Regions from separate parts of the Blautia hansenii DSM 20583 genome, predicted to be linked through region 1. Evidence: riboswitches for the same ligand, from Rfam matches in the RefSeq annotation. Region 1 holds a riboswitch; the other holds the start of a gene.
The links. A riboswitch is a leader RNA that binds a small molecule or an ion and turns the genes downstream of it on or off. The one in region 1 is predicted to bind FMN.
Positions count from the first base shown of each region.

Region 2: another riboswitch for FMN. It lies ahead of CGC63_RS02170 (ECF transporter S component); the one in region 1 lies ahead of ribD (bifunctional diaminohydroxyphosphoribosylaminopyrimidine deaminase/5-amino-6-(5-phosphoribosylamino)uracil reductase RibD).

Region 1 is NZ_CP022413.2:1,971,961-1,981,720, reverse strand. It holds gene CGC63_RS10105 (ParB/RepB/Spo0J family partition protein) at 1-271, shown strand, start outside; gene CGC63_RS10100 (DUF7768 domain-containing protein) at 555-896, shown strand; gene CGC63_RS10095 (antirestriction protein ArdA) at 896-1,609, shown strand; gene CGC63_RS10090 (PcfB family protein) at 1,743-2,132, shown strand; gene CGC63_RS10085 (VirD4-like conjugal transfer protein, CD1115 family) at 2,119-3,954, shown strand; gene CGC63_RS10080 (Maff2 family mobile element protein) at 4,050-4,190, shown strand; FMN riboswitch at 4,287-4,401, shown strand; gene ribD (bifunctional diaminohydroxyphosphoribosylaminopyrimidine deaminase/5-amino-6-(5-phosphoribosylamino)uracil reductase RibD) at 4,575-5,663, shown strand; gene ribE (riboflavin synthase) at 5,644-6,285, shown strand; gene CGC63_RS10065 (bifunctional 3,4-dihydroxy-2-butanone-4-phosphate synthase/GTP cyclohydrolase II) at 6,297-7,496, shown strand; gene ribH (6,7-dimethyl-8-ribityllumazine synthase) at 7,518-7,985, shown strand; gene CGC63_RS10055 (sigma-70 family RNA polymerase sigma factor) at 8,145-8,606, shown strand; gene CGC63_RS10050 (helix-turn-helix domain-containing protein) at 8,581-8,781, shown strand; gene CGC63_RS15530 (hypothetical protein) at 9,107-9,328, shown strand; gene CGC63_RS10040 (plasmid mobilization protein) at 9,364-9,760, shown strand, end outside; gene CGC63_RS10035 (relaxase/mobilization nuclease domain-containing protein) at 9,734-9,760, shown strand, end outside.
Region 2 is NZ_CP022413.2:428,471-438,230, reverse strand. It holds gene ytvI (sporulation integral membrane protein YtvI) at 1-247, opposite strand, end outside; gene CGC63_RS02175 (NUDIX hydrolase) at 399-1,010, opposite strand; gene CGC63_RS02170 (ECF transporter S component) at 1,012-1,650, opposite strand; FMN riboswitch at 1,759-1,878, opposite strand; gene CGC63_RS02165 (amino acid ABC transporter ATP-binding protein) at 1,945-2,703, opposite strand; gene CGC63_RS02160 (amino acid ABC transporter permease) at 2,716-3,363, opposite strand; gene CGC63_RS02155 (amino acid ABC transporter substrate-binding protein) at 3,360-4,208, opposite strand; gene CGC63_RS02150 (DUF7402 domain-containing protein) at 4,473-5,255, opposite strand; gene CGC63_RS02145 (RpiB/LacA/LacB family sugar-phosphate isomerase) at 5,268-5,909, opposite strand; gene CGC63_RS02140 (gluconate 5-dehydrogenase) at 5,929-6,732, opposite strand; gene kduI (5-dehydro-4-deoxy-D-glucuronate isomerase) at 6,757-7,620, opposite strand; gene CGC63_RS02130 (glycoside hydrolase family 88 protein) at 7,728-8,873, opposite strand; gene CGC63_RS02125 (extracellular solute-binding protein) at 8,944-9,760, opposite strand, start outside.

The DNA of each region.
Region 1 (9,760 bases):
GGCTTCGCCCTCGCTGGCCCAGGCTAAACGGCTCCGGGAGCTGGATAAGGAAGGCAAGCTTAACGGCGATGTCATTGACGGTATCTTATCAGAACAGAAAAAGGAGGATCGAGGCGTGATTATTTCTACTGCGGAACTGGAAAAGTATTTTGGCAAGGAGGTCACTCCCGCCAAAATGAAAGAACAGATTATGTCCCTGCTGGATGACTGGAAAGAAAAACAGCCGCCGGAGCTGGCAAAAGCCCCGAAAAAGCAGGAACTTGACAAGTAACAACTTCGAGACACTTTGTCCCGAGGGCCCCGCCCTCACGCAGAGGCTCTGGTGGTATATATCCCCCGTCGCCGCCTGTTTTTTAGTACAGCCGGGAGTGGGCCGTCAAGGGTGCAGCGCACCGCCGTTTTCGGCGGCTCGCCCTTGACGGTCTGCCCCGGCTGTGCTATTTCCCCGGCAAGCGGCGGGGGTATATCCTCCAGAGCCGCCCCCTTTCCCAAGACTGGGAAAGGGCGTGGGGTTTGGGTTGAACTTTCTTATTAAAATATCGGAGGTATGAACGATGAAACGACCCCTTGCTTATATCACCGCTGCATGGCTCGGCGGCGATAGCGAAAACGCAGAACTGGCGGCGCAGTATTGCCGCACCGTGTATGAGGCAGGCTTTTCTCCTATTTGTCCGCCTTTGTACTTGCCCCTGTTTCTCAACGATGCTGTTCCCGAGGAGCATAAAAGCGGCATCGACATGAGCCGTGACCTGCTCCGCCGTTCTCATGTGCTGGTTGTCTGCGGGCACAGTATGACCGAAGCCATGAAAAATGATATTGCCGTGGCCCAGCGGCTGGGAATTACGGCAACAACCCTTGAGGGCATCCTGACCGTCAAGGGACAGGGCCGCCGCTGATGGCGACCCTGTTTGAAGCCTACGTTACCAATGCGGGGAAGTACAGCGAGGGCCAGCTTGTGGGTGAAACACTGAAATTTCCCACAACCGCCCAGGAGGTGGAGGCTCTCTTGAAACGGATCGGCGTGGATGGCGTCCGCTATCAGGAAATTTTTATTACCTCTTTCGATGGGGATGTGCTGGGGCTCTATGACCATTTGAGCGAGTATGAAAATCTGGATGAGCTTAATCATCTGGCCTGCCTGCTTTCCGAGTTTACCTCATCGGAGCTGGAAACACTGGAGGCCGTCCTCGACAGCGGCGATCACTGTTCTTCGGTGCGGGACATCATCAATCTGACACAAAATCTGGACTGTTACGGCTTTTACCCCGGCGTATCCGATGAGGAAACGCTGGGGCGTATTTATGTGGACGATCTGGAAATGTTGGATGTGCCGGATCAGGTAAAACCGTATTTCGATTATGAGGCGTATGGCCGGGATGCCTGCATCCACGAAAACGGCCATTTTGCTCCGGGCGGCTATGTTGTCAAAGAAAGCGATCATTTCGTGGAAGTGTATCACGGCTTGCAGGATATTCCCAAGGAACATAAGGTATTCTCTTTCCCGAAGCTCTCTATCCGGGAGCAAATGGCCGCTTATCAGGAAATCATAGACGGTTCTTCTTTGGAGGGCTACCGTCAAATGCAGAAAAAAGACCGTGGGGATCGGTGATGGCACTTCGAGACAAATTGTCCCAAGGAAGGAGGCGGTGTAACTGATTGATGAAGATATTTCCCGGCACACGATAGCCATATCCGTAAAAACAACCAAGCTGACGGCGCGGGGACTGGCGTATGTGCTGGGCATGGTGGGCCGGAAGATCCGCAAGGCATACCGTGGGCGGCAAGTACCGCATGGAAAACAAAGTGTGCGAAAGCTCATGGCCCACGGTACAGCCACCAACAGCATTGAGCTATCCGGGGATGCCAAGTCCTTTGACCGCGTGGCCCGGAAATGGAATGTAGACTATGCGTTCTATAAAACCGGGCCGGACAAATACCTGCTGTTTTTCAAGGCTGGACAGGCAGACGCAATGACCGCCTGCTTTTCTGAGTATTCCCGGAAAGTGTTAAGCAAAGCAAAATCGAACCGTGTTCCCATCCGGGAACAACTGCAACAGGCGGCAGATCAGCTTTCCAAAGAAAAGCCGAAGCAGAAAGAACGTGCAAAGGAGGTGGCCCATGAGGACAGATAAGATCAGAAAATATCTCATTCCGAACATTCCCTATCTGTTCATCCTGTGGGCGTTCCTCAAGCTGGGAACGGCCTACCGGCTGGCGGCGGGGAACGATTTTGCACATAAGCTCATCGGGCTGGGCCAGACGATTGGCCCGGCCTTTGCGGACTTTGCCCCCGGCCTTGTCCCGCTGGATTGGCTTGTTGGTATTGTAGGCGCAGTTGGTTTCCGGCTGCTGATCTATTTCAAAAGCAAGAACGCTAAGAAGTTTCGGCGGGATGCAGAATACGGCAGCGCTCGATGGGGAACGGAAAAAGACATCAAACCGTTTGTCGATCCGAAGTTTGAAAACAACGTGATTTTGACCGGGACGGAGTTTCTCACGATGAACACCCGCCCTAAAATCCCCGCAAATGCCAGAAACCTGAATTGCTGTATTATCGGCTCATCCGGCTCCGGCAAAACCCGCTTTTGGCTCACGCCCCAGCTTTTACAGGCTCATTCCTCTTATGTGGTGGTCGATCCCAAAGGCGGTGTGCTGGGACAGGTCGGAGCTTTCTTGCAAAAACGCGGGTACAAAATCAAGGTATTCAACAGCATAGATTTTTCAAAATCCATGCACTATAACCCGCTGGCGTATATCCGCAACGAGGCCGATATTCTGAAATTCGTGGATGCCCTGATTTCCAACACCAAGGGCGAAGGCAAGGAAGGCGATCCATTCTGGACGAAATCGGAAACGCTTTTGTACTGTGCTCTGATCGCCTACATCATTTTCGAGGGGCCTGCCGAGGATCGGAACATGAATACCCTTGTGGATATGATTTCCGGCATGGAGGTCAAGGAGGATGACGAGGACTTTATGAACGCGGTGGACTATATGTTTGCCGGGCTTGAAAAGCGCAAGCCGGATTGCTTCGCGGTCAAACAGTATAAAAAGTACAAATTGGCCAGCGGCAAGACGGCAAAAAGCATTTTGATTTCCTGCGGTGCGCGGCTGGCTCCCTTTGACATCCCGCAGCTTCGTGAGGTCATGGCCTATGACGAATTGGAGCTTGACCGCATCGGAGATCGGAAAACGGCGGTATTCTTCATCATTTCCGATACCACGCAGACCTACAACTTTTTAGTGGCGCTGGCATTTTCGCAGATGTTCAACCTCCTGTGTGAACGGGCGGACAATGTTCACGGTGGCCGCCTGCCGCACCATGTACGGGTGCTGTGGGACGAGGCAGCCAACACGGGACAGGTGCCCCAGCTCGAAAAGCTGGTCGCAGTTATCCGCTCCCGTGAGGTGAGTTTGTGCCTGCTATATCAGCAGTTGGCACAGTGCAAGGCCATTTACGATAAACACGCCGAGACAATCCTCGGCAACATGGACAGCGTGGTGTTCCTTGGTGGCCGCGAAGCCAGCACCATCAAGGAAATATCCGAGAACTGGTTGGGAAAAGCCACAATCAGTATGCAGACCGACAGCCGCTCCCGTGGCCAGTCGGAAAGCTACAGTCAAAATACCCAGCGGCTGGGCCGGGAACTAATGACCCCAGCCGAACTTGCAACCATGCCGGGAGACAAATGTATTTTGCAGCTTCGGGGCCTGCCCCCGTTCTTCTCTCCCAAGTATGATCTGAAACGGCATCCGAACTACCGTTATACGGCGGAGGCCGATAAACAGAAAAACGCTTTTGACCTCGACAGGCTCATTAACCGCCGTAGGCGGCCCGGGCTGAACGAGGCGTGTACGATGTATGAGGTGGCTGTGTCGGACGATGCACTCACGGAAGAGGACGAGGACATCCTCAACTATGATGACATCGACGATCCAGACGCCTTTGCATAAACGCTTCGAGACAAAGTGTCCCGAAGTTTGTAACCTGCCGCCTGTATGGGCGGCTTTTTTGTTACCGGGAAAATTCCGGAGAAATGGAGGCTTATATGGCATTTTTCTCATCTGCAATCGACACTTTACAGACCCTCGTTATTGCTCTCGGCGCTGGCCTTGGCGTGTGGGGCGTGGTTAATCTGCTGGAGGGCTACGGCTCGGATAACCCGGGCTCCAATGCTCATGTGCGGTAAAGTAACACACAAGAATTTGAACAGGCAGCAGCCCATTATTCCTAAAAAATCTTGACAACTATTGAACAGATGATTATACTTATCCTGTAAATTGAATAAAATCTTCAGGGCAGGGTGCAATTCCCTACCGGTGGTATAGCCCACGAGCCGCAAGGCATGATTCGGTGAAACTCCGAAGCCGACAGTATAGTCTGGATGAAAGAAGATTAAGAAGCGCAGGAAAGTTTTCTTTTCTGCGTGTAAAGCGATTGCTCTGGGATATTTTATATTCCAGAGCTTTATATTTGCACAGGTATTCCCTGCGCTCTTTTGCTTTTGCCTTGAACGATTTTGTTCAAGGCATTTTCTATTTGTGGAGGTGATACTGTGAATGACAGTGATTATATGAAAATCGCATTACAGCTTGCAAAAAAAGGATGCGGTTTTACTTCTCCTAACCCTATGGTAGGAGCTGTCATTGTAAAGGAAGGACGGATAATCGGGCAGGGTTGGCACGAAAAATATGGCGAAGCTCATGCAGAACGTAATGCGTTAGCGGCATGTACAGAAAATCCAAAAGGTGCGACCATGTATGTGACTTTAGAACCTTGCTGCCATTATGGAAAGCAGCCGCCCTGCATCAATGCAATCATGGAAGCAGGCATTGAACGGGTAGTAATCGGTTCTGGTGACCCCAATCCCCTTGTCAGCGGAAAAGGAATACAAATTCTAAAAAAACAAGGGATTTTGGTGACAGAACATATTTTACAGGAGGACTGCGAGAGGCTCAATGAAGTGTTTTTCCATTACATTCAAACCAAGCGTCCTTTTGTAGTGATGAAGTATGCCATGACAATGGACGGAAAAATTTCAACTAAAACAGGAGCGTCAAAATGGGTCACGGGCGAAACGGCACGACGCCATGTCGCACAGCAGCGTCACCGATATGCTGCAATTATGGCAGGAATCGGAACAATATTGACAGACGACCCACAGCTTACCTGCCGGATAGAGGGTGGAAAAAATCCGATTCGCATTATTTGTGACACCACGCTTCGCATACCTCTAAGTGCGAACGTTGTTTCCACAGCAAAGCAGATTCCTACAATAATTGCAACCTGTTGCAGGGACGCAGAAAGATGTGCCTTGTATGAGAAAAAAGGCTGCCATGTCCTGCTTGTCGAGGAAAGAAACGGTCATGTGGATTTAGAACAGCTTATGTATTTATTAGGGGAAAAACAGATTGACAGCATTTTGCTGGAGGGTGGAGGGACGTTAAATTGGGCAGCTCTTTCCAGCGGTATTGTACAGAAAGTGCAGGCTTATATCGCACCTAAATTATTTGGTGGACAGGCTGCAAAAACTCCGATAGAGGGAGAGGGCATTTGCTATCCTACTGCGGCTTTCCGATTAAAGAATAGCTGTGTTCTTCCGCTGGGTGAAGATTTTCTGATTGAAAGTGAGGTAGAGCAAAGTGTTTACGGGAATCATTGAGGAAATCGGAACGGTTCATAAAATCAAAAAAGGACAGCTTTCCGTCGTCCTTGAAGTTTGTGCGAAAACAGTGCTGGAGGATATGAAAATAGGGGATAGTATTGCAGTAAATGGAGTTTGTCTAACTGTTACAGCCCTGTACTCAGGCTCATTTGTTGCGGACGTTATGCACGAAACCTTAAACCGTTCTGCACTGGCAGCCCTTATCCCTGGTGGTCATGTGAATCTGGAACGAGCAATGTCGGCAAGCGGAAGATTTGGAGGACACATTGTCTCCGGACATATAGATGGCACAGGCAAAATCGTGTACATACAAAAAGATGATAATGCGGTCTGGTTTACCATACATACAAACCCGGAAATCATGAGGTATGTTGTAGAAAAAGGTTCTGTTGCAATCGACGGTATCAGTTTGACAATTGCCAAAGCCGACAGAGATAGATTTTCTATTTCAGCGATTCCCCATACCGTCAGACAAACAGTATTGAATGAGCGAAAAGAGGGTGATTCTGTCAATCTGGAAGCAGATATAGTTGGAAAATATGTTGGAAAATTCTTGTCTTTCAAACAGAACACGGACAGTCATATCACAAAGGAATTTTTAGAGAAATATGGTTATTAGGAGGATGTCGCATGGCAGCGTTTCATAAAATCGAAGAGGCACTTGAAGATTTGAAAAAAGGAAAAATAATTTTAGTAACAGATGATGCGGAACGGGAAAATGAAGGGGATTTTATCTGCGCAGCACAATTCGCAACAACGGAAAATATTAACTTTATGGCGACCTACGGAAAAGGGCTGATTTGTATGCCTATGTCAGAGGACTATGTAAGCAAGCTCAAAATTCCGCAAATGGTAGAAAGAAATACCGATAACCATGAAACGGCTTTTACTGTTTCTATTGACCATGTAACAACTTCTACCGGAATTTCTGCTGCTGAACGCTCAATCACCGCCCTTGCATGTGTGGAGGAAAATGTAAAGCCAGAGGATTTCCGTAGACCTGGACATATGTTTCCACTGCTTGCAAAGAAAAATGGTGTGTTAGAGAGAAACGGGCACACGGAAGCAACTGTAGATTTATGCCGGTTGGCTGGATTAAAAGAATGTGGATTATGCTGTGAAATCATGCGTGAAGATGGAACGATGATGAGAACAACAGAGCTTTTTGAACTGGCAGAGCGTTTTGGAATAAAATTTATTACCATACAAGATTTGCAAAATTACCGTAAGTGCCATGACCATTTGGTCGAGCGGGTAACAACTGTAAAAATGCCGACCAAATATGGGGATTTTATCGCATATGGTTTTGTAAATAAGCTAAATGGAGAACATCATATTGCTCTTGTAAAAGGGGAAATCGGAGATGGGAAACATATTCTATGCCGTGTTCATTCGGAATGTTTGACCGGTGATACCTTTGGCTCCCTACGCTGTGATTGCGGACAGCAATTTGCTTCAGCCATGACGCAGATTGAAAAAGAGGGACGGGGTATCTTGCTCTATATGCGGCAGGAAGGACGGGGTATCGGGCTTATCAATAAGCTGCGTGCCTATGAGCTGCAAGAGCAGGGAATGGACACGTTAGAAGCAAACCTTGCATTAGGCTTTTCAGGCGATGAACGGGAATATTATATCGGCGCACAGATTTTACGGGATTTGGGCGTATCAAGTATGCGGCTTTTAACGAATAATCCAGATAAAGTTTATCAGCTTGCGGAATTTGGGCTTGAAATCACGGAACGTATTCCGCTCCAAATGGACGCTACGGCGCACGATTTGTTATACCTCAAAACCAAGCAGAAACGTATGGGACATATTCTAAAATACTAAATCGCAGGAGGAAAATACGATATGAAAACATTTGAAGGAAAACTTGTGTCAAAAGGAATCAAAGTTGGGATTGTAGCGGCAAGGTTTAACGAATTTATCACTGCTAAGTTGTTGGGAGGGGCTATGGACGCTTTGCTCCGTCATGACGTAGAAGAAAAAAATATTCATGTGGCGTGGGTTCCCGGAGCATTTGAAATCCCTCTAATTGCGTCCAGAATGGCAAAAAGCGGAAAGTATGACGTAATAATTTGTTTGGGGGCGGTTATTCGCGGCTCAACCAGTCATTATGACTATGTATGCAGTGAGGTGGCGAAAGGGATTGCTACTGTTTCTCTGGAAAGCGGTATACCCGTACTGTTTGGTGTACTTACTACTGACAGTATTGAACAGGCGATTGAGAGGGCAGGAACAAAGGTGGGAAATAAGGGATATGATTGTGCTGTCAGTGCAATCGAAATGGTAAATCTTATTGAGGAAATTGAAAAATAAATATTTTTCCATAGCAGAATCAGCCGAGCCAGTCAACGGCAAGTGAATGGGCTGCGCCCACCGTTGACAGCCCCGTCTGTCCTTGCTGGTGGGTAATCAAGGGGCGACAGTAAAAAGTGCTACCGCCCTTTCCCATAATCGAAGAAAGGGGGATTTTCCATGACTGAACAGGAATCCTATCAAGAACATATCCGCTATACCCATGATACCTATTGCCGGATTGTTATTCGCCATGCGTCCTTTGACGCTGCCCGTATGCTGGCGGCGAGGTGGAAACGGGAAATCTCCCTTGAATATCTGACCGAAGAAAAGTTTGTCCAACTAAGCACCACAGACGAGTATTTTCAAGTGCCGGACTATGGCGAAACTTATCCGTTCTCTGTCCGGGGGAAGACGATATTTTTAGATAGCTATTCCCTTGCGGCGGCTCTTGTCGAACTGCCGGAACAGACGCAGGAGGAAATCTTTTTGTATTACTTCCAGCACTTGACACAGAAAGAAATCGGAGAACAAAGCGGCTGGACACGCAGCACAATCGGGCGGCATATCCAGCTTGCCTTAAAGCGGCTGAAAGAAGAAATGGAGGTGTTGTTCCATGAGCAACCGACTTCTCCCCTATGACACGATAATAAAAGCACATGAAGGCGACCCCATAGCGATACAAACTGTCCTTGACCGATATGCCGGATATATCCGCTATTTCTCCAAAATGAACGGCTATTATAATTCTGATATGGAGGACTACATTAGAACAAAGCTGATTGAAAGCCTGTTCAAGTTCCGGCTGGACCGATAACATAAAAACTGAATATCCCGCCGCCCCGCAGCGGCACACGAAGCAGTAAATCCGAAAAAGATTTGCTGCTTTTTTTGCGCCCATTTTTGGCAAATTTCCAAAAGTTCCGTATTAGATAGTGAAACCAAAAAAGGCTGCCGTTTTTTCAGACAGCGGGCAAAACGCAGCTTCCGAAACGCCTTATTGTCGGGAAAGACCGAGCCGCTGGAAAAGTTCTTGCCGGAAAGTCCGTCCATTCTGCTCTTTTGTGGTTTGTAGGGAGTAAGGGGAAGAACGCCAGCCCGCAGCCTTTTATAAAAAAGCTGGTTATAGATTTCCCGAAAAAGTGGCAGTAGGAAGTGAACGGCAGTCCGGCAGTTTCTTAGAGCAAGATTCTACCGCAGTACCAAAATTCGCTTATCGCTCATTTTGCCCCTGCGGGAATCTTGTTGGGGAGTGCCTTCCCCAAACCCTGCCATGCGGCTTACGCCGCTTAAAAATCCCTCAAAATATTTTTTCGGATTTTTCAAAAACAGTTCCGCTTTACACCCTGTTTTTCTCCTATTAGTGAGAGAACACCACGCACAGAAAGGAGGTTTTACCATGCGAAAACGATACAACACGCCCCACCGCAGCCGGGTAGTCAAAACACGCATGACCGAGGAAGAATACGCCGAGTTTGCGGAAAGGCTTTCTGCCTGCAACATGAGCCAAGCCGAGTTTATCCGGCAAGCCATAACCGGGGCAGCCATACGCCCCATCATAACTGTTTCCCCCGTCAATGACGAGCTGCTTGCCGCTGTCGGGAAGCTGACCGCCGAATACGGCAGGATCGGCGGCAACTTAAACCAGATAGCCCGGACGCTGAATGAGTGGCACAGCCCCTACCCGCAGCTTGCCGAGGAGGTACGGGCGGCGGTTTCCGACCTTGCTGCCCTGAAGTTTGAAGTTTTGCAGAAAGTGGGTGACGCTGTTGGCAACATTCAAACATATCAGCTCT
Region 2 (9,760 bases), 1.5 Mb from region 1:
AATAAATGCCTCCGATAATAGCGGCCAGCACTGCAATAATAAGAAGCATAGAGGTATGCTTTCTGGCTACCTTCATCCGTCTTTCCAACATCCGCACCAACGGGTTTGCAATCAGCGCAATCAGCCATCCGATTACAAACGGCATAAAAAAGCGAATAAACTTAAAGGCAATAAGACCGCCTAAAACCACTGCCAGAAGTGTAAAAATAAATACCAGTAAATTTTTAATGTGTTTCTTCCAATTCATCTACAAAACCCCTTTAAGTCAATTTCGCACCCTATTTTATAATGCACAACAGCCTATATGCGTACCGATTTATACATACAGGCTGTTTTCTCTCGGATGCTTTTTAAGTATAACACAACTTGGAAAAAAGTAGTCCGATTATATAAAATTTTTACAATTCTTTCAGAAATTCAAAAGGTTCTTTGTCATGTATAAAGTGCATCAGCATATAAAAACACATAATTGCCACTTTTTCTTCTTTTAAAATCCGTTTTACTTCTTCTCTGTCTGCCAAAACCACTTCGATTTCCTCTGTGTCTTCCTGAAATTCCTTTGTAATTTCTCCTGCTGAAGTACCGAATACAATAGCGCAAGACTCATCTGTCATTCCCACTGTGGTAAATGCAGGCTTTTCATAAGCTTCATTTACTGTAATAGGCGTAAACTCCAGCCCTGTTTCCTCTTTCATTTCCCGAACGGCAGCTTCCTTATAAGGCTCTTGCTTTTCTACCAGACCTGCCGGAAATTCATATATGAAATCATTGATTGCATATCGATACTGACGAATTAACACTACCTTATCCTGCTGTTCGCCGTACAGGCTGTAAATCACAACGCCGTCAGGAACATTCTTTCCTGTGACAAGCTTTAAATCCTTCTCACTTTTTGCTCTTGACGCAACATAATATTTTCCTTCTTTTCCCGTCTTTGATTTTCTGTCCAGTTCATAAAGGTTTACAAACGGATTTTCTGTTTTTTTCGTAATTCCCGTAATTGTTGCCATGTTATTCTCCCTTTAATACTACCTTCAGCCTTTTATATAAAAGCAGGGTAATCATTGAAATAATTATTCCTTTTACCAAATTAAAAGGAACCATACATAAAACTACAAAAGTAACCATATTGTCAATAGCCGGATGGATAGCTGTTCCCATAGCGATAAAACTATCCATAGGAATTCCCATAACTACGCTGTATAGAGGAAACATTACAAACGCATTGGAAAGACAACCCATAATAACCATCAGTAACGTACCTGTTGCCATTCCTAAAACAGCGTTTTTTCTTGTTTTCCTTTTTCTGTAAAAAATTCCTGCCGGTACTGCAAACGCACAGCCGATAAAGAAATTGGACAATTCCCCAATACCGCCTGTGGTTGTTCCGTAGGTAACAAAATGAAGAATGTTTTTTAACAATTCAATTACCACACCTGCCAAAGGCCCCATAGCAAAGGTTCCCACTAAAACCGGAATTTCGGAAAAATCCATTTTAATAAAAGGGGGTGCTAAAAAAGGAATTGGAAATTCAAACATCATGAGCACTGCCGATACGGCTGACAACATGGCTATCTGCACCATAGTTCTTAGTTTCGACCTGTTTCCGGTTACCTGAATTCGCTTGTTTACAACTGCTTCCTGACTCATTTTTATTCTCCTTTTCATGAACGTTTTTCATAAAAGGAAATTCTTCATGCATTTCAAAAAAGGATACCCCTATACGGGGTATCCTCATGAAAGTTCAATAGAAATAATTTCTTTCTTCTCTCATCCAGACTATACTGTCGGTATTGGAATTGCACCAATTCAACCGTTTTATACGGCTCGCGGACTATAACCGCCGGTAGGGAATTGCACCCTGCCCCGAAGAATTTCTTTTTATTTATACTATGCATTATAACCCTTCAAAGCCTTGATTTCAATATATTTTTATTGTTTTTGTCATTCCAAAGACAATTTTCCAAGAAACTCCTGCATTCTTTGATTTTCTGAAGAAAACACCTCCTCCGGTGTGCCCTGTATTGCAATTGCGCCTTTATCCATAAAAATAATTCTGTCTGCCACATTTCTTGCAAATTTCATCTCATGAGTTACAATAACCATTGTCATGTGCTCAGTTGCCAGATTTTTAATTACTTTTAGGATTTCCCCTGTAAGTTCCGGATCCAAAGCCGAAGTGGGTTCGTCAAAAAATAACATTTTCGGTTTCAATGCCAATGCTCTGGCAATGGATACTCTCTGCTGTTGTCCTCCCGACAGCTGATGAGGATATGCATCTGCTTTATCTGCAAGTCCCATTTTTTTAAGTAAAATTTCAGCTTCTCTATATACGGTTTCCTTCTCTCTTTTTTGCACACGAATTGGGGCATCTGTAATATTTTTTATCACTGAAAAATGCGGAAACAAATTAAAATTTTGAAATACAAGACCAAAACAAGACTCTATTTCCCTGCGCTGTTGTTTCTTCGCCAAAAACAGCTTTCCGTTTTCTGTCCACACTGCTTTCTTGCCCATATATAAAATTTCACCGTTTTCAATAGTTTCCAGCATTGTTGCGCAACGCAGCAACGTAGACTTACCGGAACCGGATGGTCCAATGATTGCCAATATTTCTCCCTGTTCAACGGAAAAGGAAATATCCCTGATAACGGATACCCCACTGAATTCTTTCTTAATATGTTTCATTTCTAAAAGACTCATTCCGGTATCCTCCTATCTATAATAATTCATTTTCTTTTCAAACATTTCCATCACCTTTGCAACAATGTAATTAAAAATATAATAAAATGCGCCTGCAATAAAAAATGGAACTATGGTTGTCTGTGCAGCTGCAATCTGCTTTGCCACTGCAAACATCTCAACGTAAGATAAAGAATACACAAGAGACGTATCTTTTACCAGAGTAATTACTTCATTTGTCACTGTAGGCAATACATTTTTAATCATCTGCGGTAAAATTATCCGAAAAAAAGTCTGTTGTCCGGAATACCCCAAAATAGCTGCCGCTTCATATTGTCCTCTGGGAATTGCTTCTATTCCGGAGCGATAAATTTCAGCAAAATATGCCGCATAATTCAATGAACATCCCAGTAAAATTGCTGTCAGCTTATATCCTCCTATATTCATTCCCCATAAATAATATGGTGCATAATACCACACCAAAAGCTGCAGCATCAACGGAGTTCCCCTCATAACTGATATATAAAATTTGACAATGCCGCTGACTAATTTTATTTTGCTTACTCTGCCAAAGTACATGACTAGTCCCAAAGGCAGAGAAAGCACCAGCGTCATAAAGAAAATCAGGCACGTCTGTCCAAATCCTGCAGTCATTTCTCTCATGATTACATTAATACTCATTTCAATGTCACCATATCAGAAATCTCATATTTTTCGGCCAATTTTGCAACTGTTCCGTCTTCTGTAAGTTTTTTCAGATCTGCATTGACAACATCTCGTAATTCCTGATCACCCTTTTTAAATGCAATTGCATATTGTTCTGTATTTAAGGTTTCTTCTAAAATTTTATATCCCTCTCCTCTTGACTTAATCTGATAATTCGCAACTCCAATATCAATAGCAAGCGCATCTAAAGCCCCCGCCTGCAATTCAGTAAAAGCAGTATTGTAATCTGCAAATTCATTAAGTGCTCCGAAAGTATCTGCTAATGCTTTCTGTCCGTCTTTTTCATCACTTTGCAGTAATTCTAAAGCTGCGCTTGCTGCCTGCACTCCTACTGTTTTTCCTGCCAGATCTTCCGGTGTGTTGATACCGGAATTTTCTGCAACTACAATCACCTGACTGTTATCTACATACGGTGTCGAAAATGTGTACTCGTCTTCTCTTCCATTCATGGTAAATCCATTCCAGATGCAGTCAATAGCCCCTGAATTTAATTCCATATCTTTCGCGTCCCAGTTGATTGGCTTTTTCACAAGTTCCCAGCCTTCCAGCTTACATACTGCCTCAGCCAACTCTAAATCAAATCCCGTATACTCTCCATTTTCATCCATATAACCATAAGGCGGATATTCTGCATCAAATCCTACTGTAAATGTAGTCCTGTTATTTGCATTTGAAGATGTTTCAACACTGTTTTCTGTTTTCTCATCCTTTTTCTCTGTACTCTCATTATCTCCGCATGCAGATAATACAAACCCCATTAACATTGTTCCTGTCAAAATCAGTGCAATTCTTTTCTTCATTTTAATTCCTCCTTAAATTTTATATCGCTTTAGCATTTCATTTCTCTACTATGCTAAATTGGCGTTTATCCTAACATAAAACTTAAAGACTGTCAAATTTATTTTTTATTAGAAATTATTAAAAAATATATGTTTTAACTGTATTTTATTCTCTTAATTTCTTTATTAACGAAAGAAAAAAGACTATTTACACAAAAATCAAATACCGCAGGATTTTTTTCTGTGCAAATAGTCTATACTTCATTTTATTTTTTATTGCATTTTTTATAAATCATTTCCGTAAACTTCGATTTGTGCAAGTGCAGGGAATGGTGACGGCTCAGAGGACTGGATTAAATGAGAAACCTTTAACCAGCTGATTTTCTTTTTCTCAAAAGTAAATTCCTGTCCGGAACCTGTTTTCTTTAATGACAATTCCATATCTTCTCCATCGGAAAATGTAATGGTCATTTTTTTCCACCAATTATCATGTGGGAAATCTGCACGCAAATAAATAACAATTCTGTCTACTTCAACCTCACGTCCGAAATCCACGGTCATTTCTGCATTTGGATTACGGTTAATTCCCCATGAGTCATAAGGCCATTCTCCGTGACATTCATTGGCGGTTACACCGTCAATGGCATTTTTTGCCGCAAATACAGACTCACCTCTTGTTTCCACATTTGCAAAAGCATGTGGGAAGCAAGTTTCATTTTCATGTAAATCGTTTACATTAAGCGCCAGGTTACGATAAGTTTTCGGCTCAAATTCTTTTGCTTTTCTTACAGTAATTAAGTGCTTGCTTCCTGAAAATGTCTTTGGAGAAAGATTAATTCTCTTTTCTCCAAAAGGAATTTGATAATGAGCATCACCGGTAAGGTAAACCAGAGATTTTCCCATAGCGTCATCTACCTGAAACCACACATGGATGTTTTTCTCAGAAGTCTCAAGAAGAATTCTGTCACCTTCCTGATATTCTCTTGCCACCATTAAATTAACTTCTTCTTCATCTCTGCCAACAGCAATGGTTCTTCCGTTTCCGTCAATTACTTTTAAACTGAACATATACCTTCTCCTTTAGCAGCCCAGAATTTCTTTTACACATGCGGCGATTTTTTCACATTTACAGTTTTTAAAGAATAATTCCTGGAAATGTTCTCCTGCAAGAGCGCCTTTTACCAGTTCTCTGTCTAATTCCATTAAAATATCTGTAAGTTCACGATAAGTCACTTTTTTTACATCATCCAGAATTCTCTTATTTCTCTGTTCCGGAACAGCTCTTTCTCTTGGATATCCCTGTCCGCTTTCTTCGCAGAAAAGTTTTTCAAAAATATATTCCAAATTTAAGTCTCCGCCCCATCCATATCCTTTTGCAAATGGAAGGGAAATTGCATTTCCGTCATTAATCTGTGCAAAAGTATAAGCATCTAACGCATCTTCTACGTGTCCGCAGATAACGCCTGGGAAGGAGTTACAAGCAAGCATTGCGCCTTCACCTGTACCGCAGCCTGTAATTACATAATCTGCTGCGCCTGAATTTAATAATACGGCTGCCAGAATACCAACCTGAACATAAGTAAGCTGTGCTTCATCTTCTGCTGTATACATTCCATAGTTATCTACGGTAAAGCCCATAGGTTCTACTACTTTTTTTAAGGATTTTTCAATAATCGGGTTTTTTGCCCCCTGACTGTTTTCGTTAATTAATGCGATTTTCATAATTTTTCTCCTGTTTTTCTTATTTTGGCTGTTTTCCGATGTATGCTAAAATACCGCCGTCAACGTATAAAATCTGTCCGTTTACAAAGTCTGATGCTTCAGAAGCAAGGAATACTGCCGGTCCCATTAAGTCTTCTGGATTTCCCCAGCGAGCTGCAGGTGTCTTGCTGATGATAAACTGGTCAAACGGATGTTTAGAGCCATCCGGCTGAATTTCTCTTAATGGAGCTGTCTGAGGTGTGGCAATATAACCAGGTCCGATACCGTTACACTGAATGTTGTATTCGCCGTATTCAGATGCAATATTCTTTGTCAGCATTTTTAATCCGCCTTTTGCTGCTGCATAAGCAGATACTGTTTCACGTCCTAATTCGCTCATCATAGAACAAATGTTGATGATTTTTCCATGTCCTTTTTTAATCATTCCCGGAATAACTGCTTTTGACACGATAAACGGCGCATTCAAGTCAATGTCGATTACCTGACGGAATTCTGCTGCGCTCATCTCTGTCATTGGAATACGTTTGATAATTCCCGCATTATTTACTAAGATATCAATGGTTCCCAGCTCTTTTTCAATATCTGCTACCATATTTGCAACCTGTTCTTCATCTGTTACGTCACAGATATAGCCTTTTGCATCAATACCTTTTGCTTTATAATTTGCCAGAGCTGTTTCCAAATGTTCCTGTCCTCTGCAGTTAAATGCAATCTTTGCTCCTGCTTTTGCGTAAGCTTCTGCCATAGCAAAACCAATTCCGTAAGCTGCGCCTGTTACTAAGGCAACTTTACCTTCCAATGAAAAACTTTTCATTACGTCCATTTCTATTCTCCTTTTATTTCCTTTTTATTTCAGTTCTGTATTTGCAATATGGTCCATATCGTCAAAATCCTGATTTTCTCCAGCCATTCCCCAGATAAAAGTATATGCCTGAGAACCGGAACCGGAATGAATAGACCAGCTTGGTGAGATAACTGCTTCTTCATTTCTCATTACTAAATGTCTTGTTTCTGTGGGTTCACCCATGTAGTGCATAACAAATGCATCTTCCGGAATATCAAAGTACAGGTAAACTTCCATTCTTCTGTCGTGTGTGTGACATGGCATTGTGTTCCATACGCTTCCCGGCTCTAATTTTGTCATTCCCATTTCCAACTGGCAGCTTTCTACCTGTCCCGGCAGAATGTATTTGCAGATTGTTCTGTGATTGGACTGCTCTAATGTTCCCAGTTCTACCTTATTTTCATCCTTAACAATAACAACGCCTTCTTTCGGTGTTCCTTCCGGTTTAATCAGTACCGTTGGGTATGTGTGATGTGCCGGTGTACTGTTAAAGTAAAATTTTGCAGAATTTGTTTCATCTTTGCTTGCAAAAGTAATGTCTTTTGCTCCCATTCCGATGTACATACCTTCTTTATAAGCTACCTCGTAAGCTTTTCCGTCTACGGTAATTGTACCTGCTCCGCCGATATTGATAATACCCATTTCTCTTCTCTGTAAGAAATATTCTGCGCGAAGCTCTGCACCTGCTGTTAATGTTAAGGTTTCCTTTGCCGGAACTGCTGCACCGGTGATAATACGGTCAATGTGGCTGTAAACCATTTTTATTTTTCCTGGTACAAATAAGTTCTGGATTAAAAATTCTTCTCTTAATCGGTCTGTTGTGTAATGCTTCACGTCTCTTGGTGATGCTGCTGTTCTTACTTCCATAATGTTCCCCTTTCTTTCTCTGCCTGTCCTTTTGTTGTATGGATTATAGCATTTCTGTTTTTGGGTAAGCTTTCTTTTCCTGTTGAAAACCTTGCAAATCTTGAACTCTACCAGTAGGGGTTCCATTTTTTCAAACATCTTACCACTGCTTCCAGATAGAAATAATCTCCCCAGAGATTACATTCATCTACCCCTCTGTCCGTTACGCTGTTATATTCACTGCTTTTTGCATAGACTCCGTGTAAAATCAATCCATTGGCGTCCTGAGAAGTCTTTACAGAATAATTGTCAATCAAACTTTCCAGCATTTCGTATGCTTTTTCCTTATAATACTCCTGATCTTTTTCTGTTAATCCTCCGTTTTCACACATTTCTAAAATTCCACATACTACAATCGCTGCTGCTGAGGAGTCTTTCGGTTCTTTATCTTCTGCTTTAAAGCTTAAATCCCAATAAGGGACCTTATCCTGTGGAAGATTTGCAAGATAAAAATCTGTCACTTTTTTGAAAAGTTCTTTGCATTTCTCATCTTTTAAATATCTCCATGCAAGAGCTGTTCCATAAACACCCCATGCCTGACCTCTTGCCCATGCAGAATTGTTTTTATATCCCTGTGCGGTAACACCTTTTACCGGTTCTCCTGTTTCCGGATTGAAGAAATAAGTATGATATGTTGAAAAATCATCACGCACCAAATTTTTTAAGCTGGTTTTTGTGTGGCGAATAGCAATCTCTCTGTACTTCAGATCACCTGTTACCTTAGATGCCCAATATAACAATGGCAGATTTAAAAGGCAGTCAATAATCAAACGGTAATTATCCTCTGCTCCCAACGTTCCCCATGCCTGAATAAATTGTCCCTTTTCCTGAAAACGGCTGATAAGCTGATCTGCTGCCAAAATTGCCGCTTCCTTTGCCCGCTCACTTCCTGTCAGCATATAGGCTGCCACACAGGACGGCGTATACAAAAATCCCATATCATGATGGTCTACATCTATTTTATTCTCAATTCTGTTATAAAAGCTTTCTACCTGCACCATGGCAGATTTTCTAAATACTTCATCTTTTGTCAGTTCATAAGCCAGCCAATAAGTTCCGGTACAAAATCCGGTTGTCCATTCAATGTTTTCAGAAACAGGATATATCTGATTTTCTGTGTTTGAACCGGGAAATTTCTCTGTATAAATTTCTAAATTTTTCTTTAACACTTCGATTGCCTGTAATGCGGCTGTTTCTAATTTTTTTCTGTTCATCTTTGCCTCCCGTAGATTTAAAAAGGGGTTGCTGCACTAAAAACCTTAGTGCCACAGCCCCATCTTGCTTTTATTTTGTTACTTTCATAAAGTTATCGTATGCTTCCTGCTGAATTTCAATGGCTCTGTCAATGTTTCTTGCTTTTAATTCATTTACAAAATCATCGTATTCTGCTTCAATATTTCCTGAACCCAAAACCCAGCTCTGTAATTTTTCAAATACGATTGGTGTAATACCGGACATAATGCTCTTATATTCGTCTAACGCATCTTTGCTTAACTTTAAGTCCGGTAATTTTGCATCTTTAAACCATTCTTCATGAGAGCTGTATAATTCATTTGCTGCTTTTCCTGCATCGTTCATGGTAGCATATTCATAATCTGCAGACTGTACATATCCCGCACGATACTGAGAACCTAAGGAACGAAGATATTCTACCGGAGCAAGACCGGAATTGAATACTTCTTCTGTAAATGCTTTGTTTCCGTTTTCGTCTACGGTGTAAGTTTTTCCTTCAATCCCCCAGTTCATAAAGTCAGAGCCTTCTTCTGTGAACATATAGTCCATAAATTTAATTAAAGCTTCCGGATCTTTGCACTGAGAGGAAATACCCCATCCACATTCTGCATAACGGCGTTCTCTTTCTTTTACATTTCCATTCTGATCTGCAAATGGAGCTACTGCAACCATATTAAAACCAGGAACATCCTGTGCCAGAGAGTCATTGTAGTTTCCTGTACTTACCCAGTCATGTGTAAATCCACCTGTGTTATTACTTAACAGCGTATCTCTCGCAGACATCCCACGTGTAAAGATTTCAGGGTCGATTAAACCTTCTTTATACCAGTTAGCTAAATTAGAAACTGCCAGTTTATAATTTTCTGTA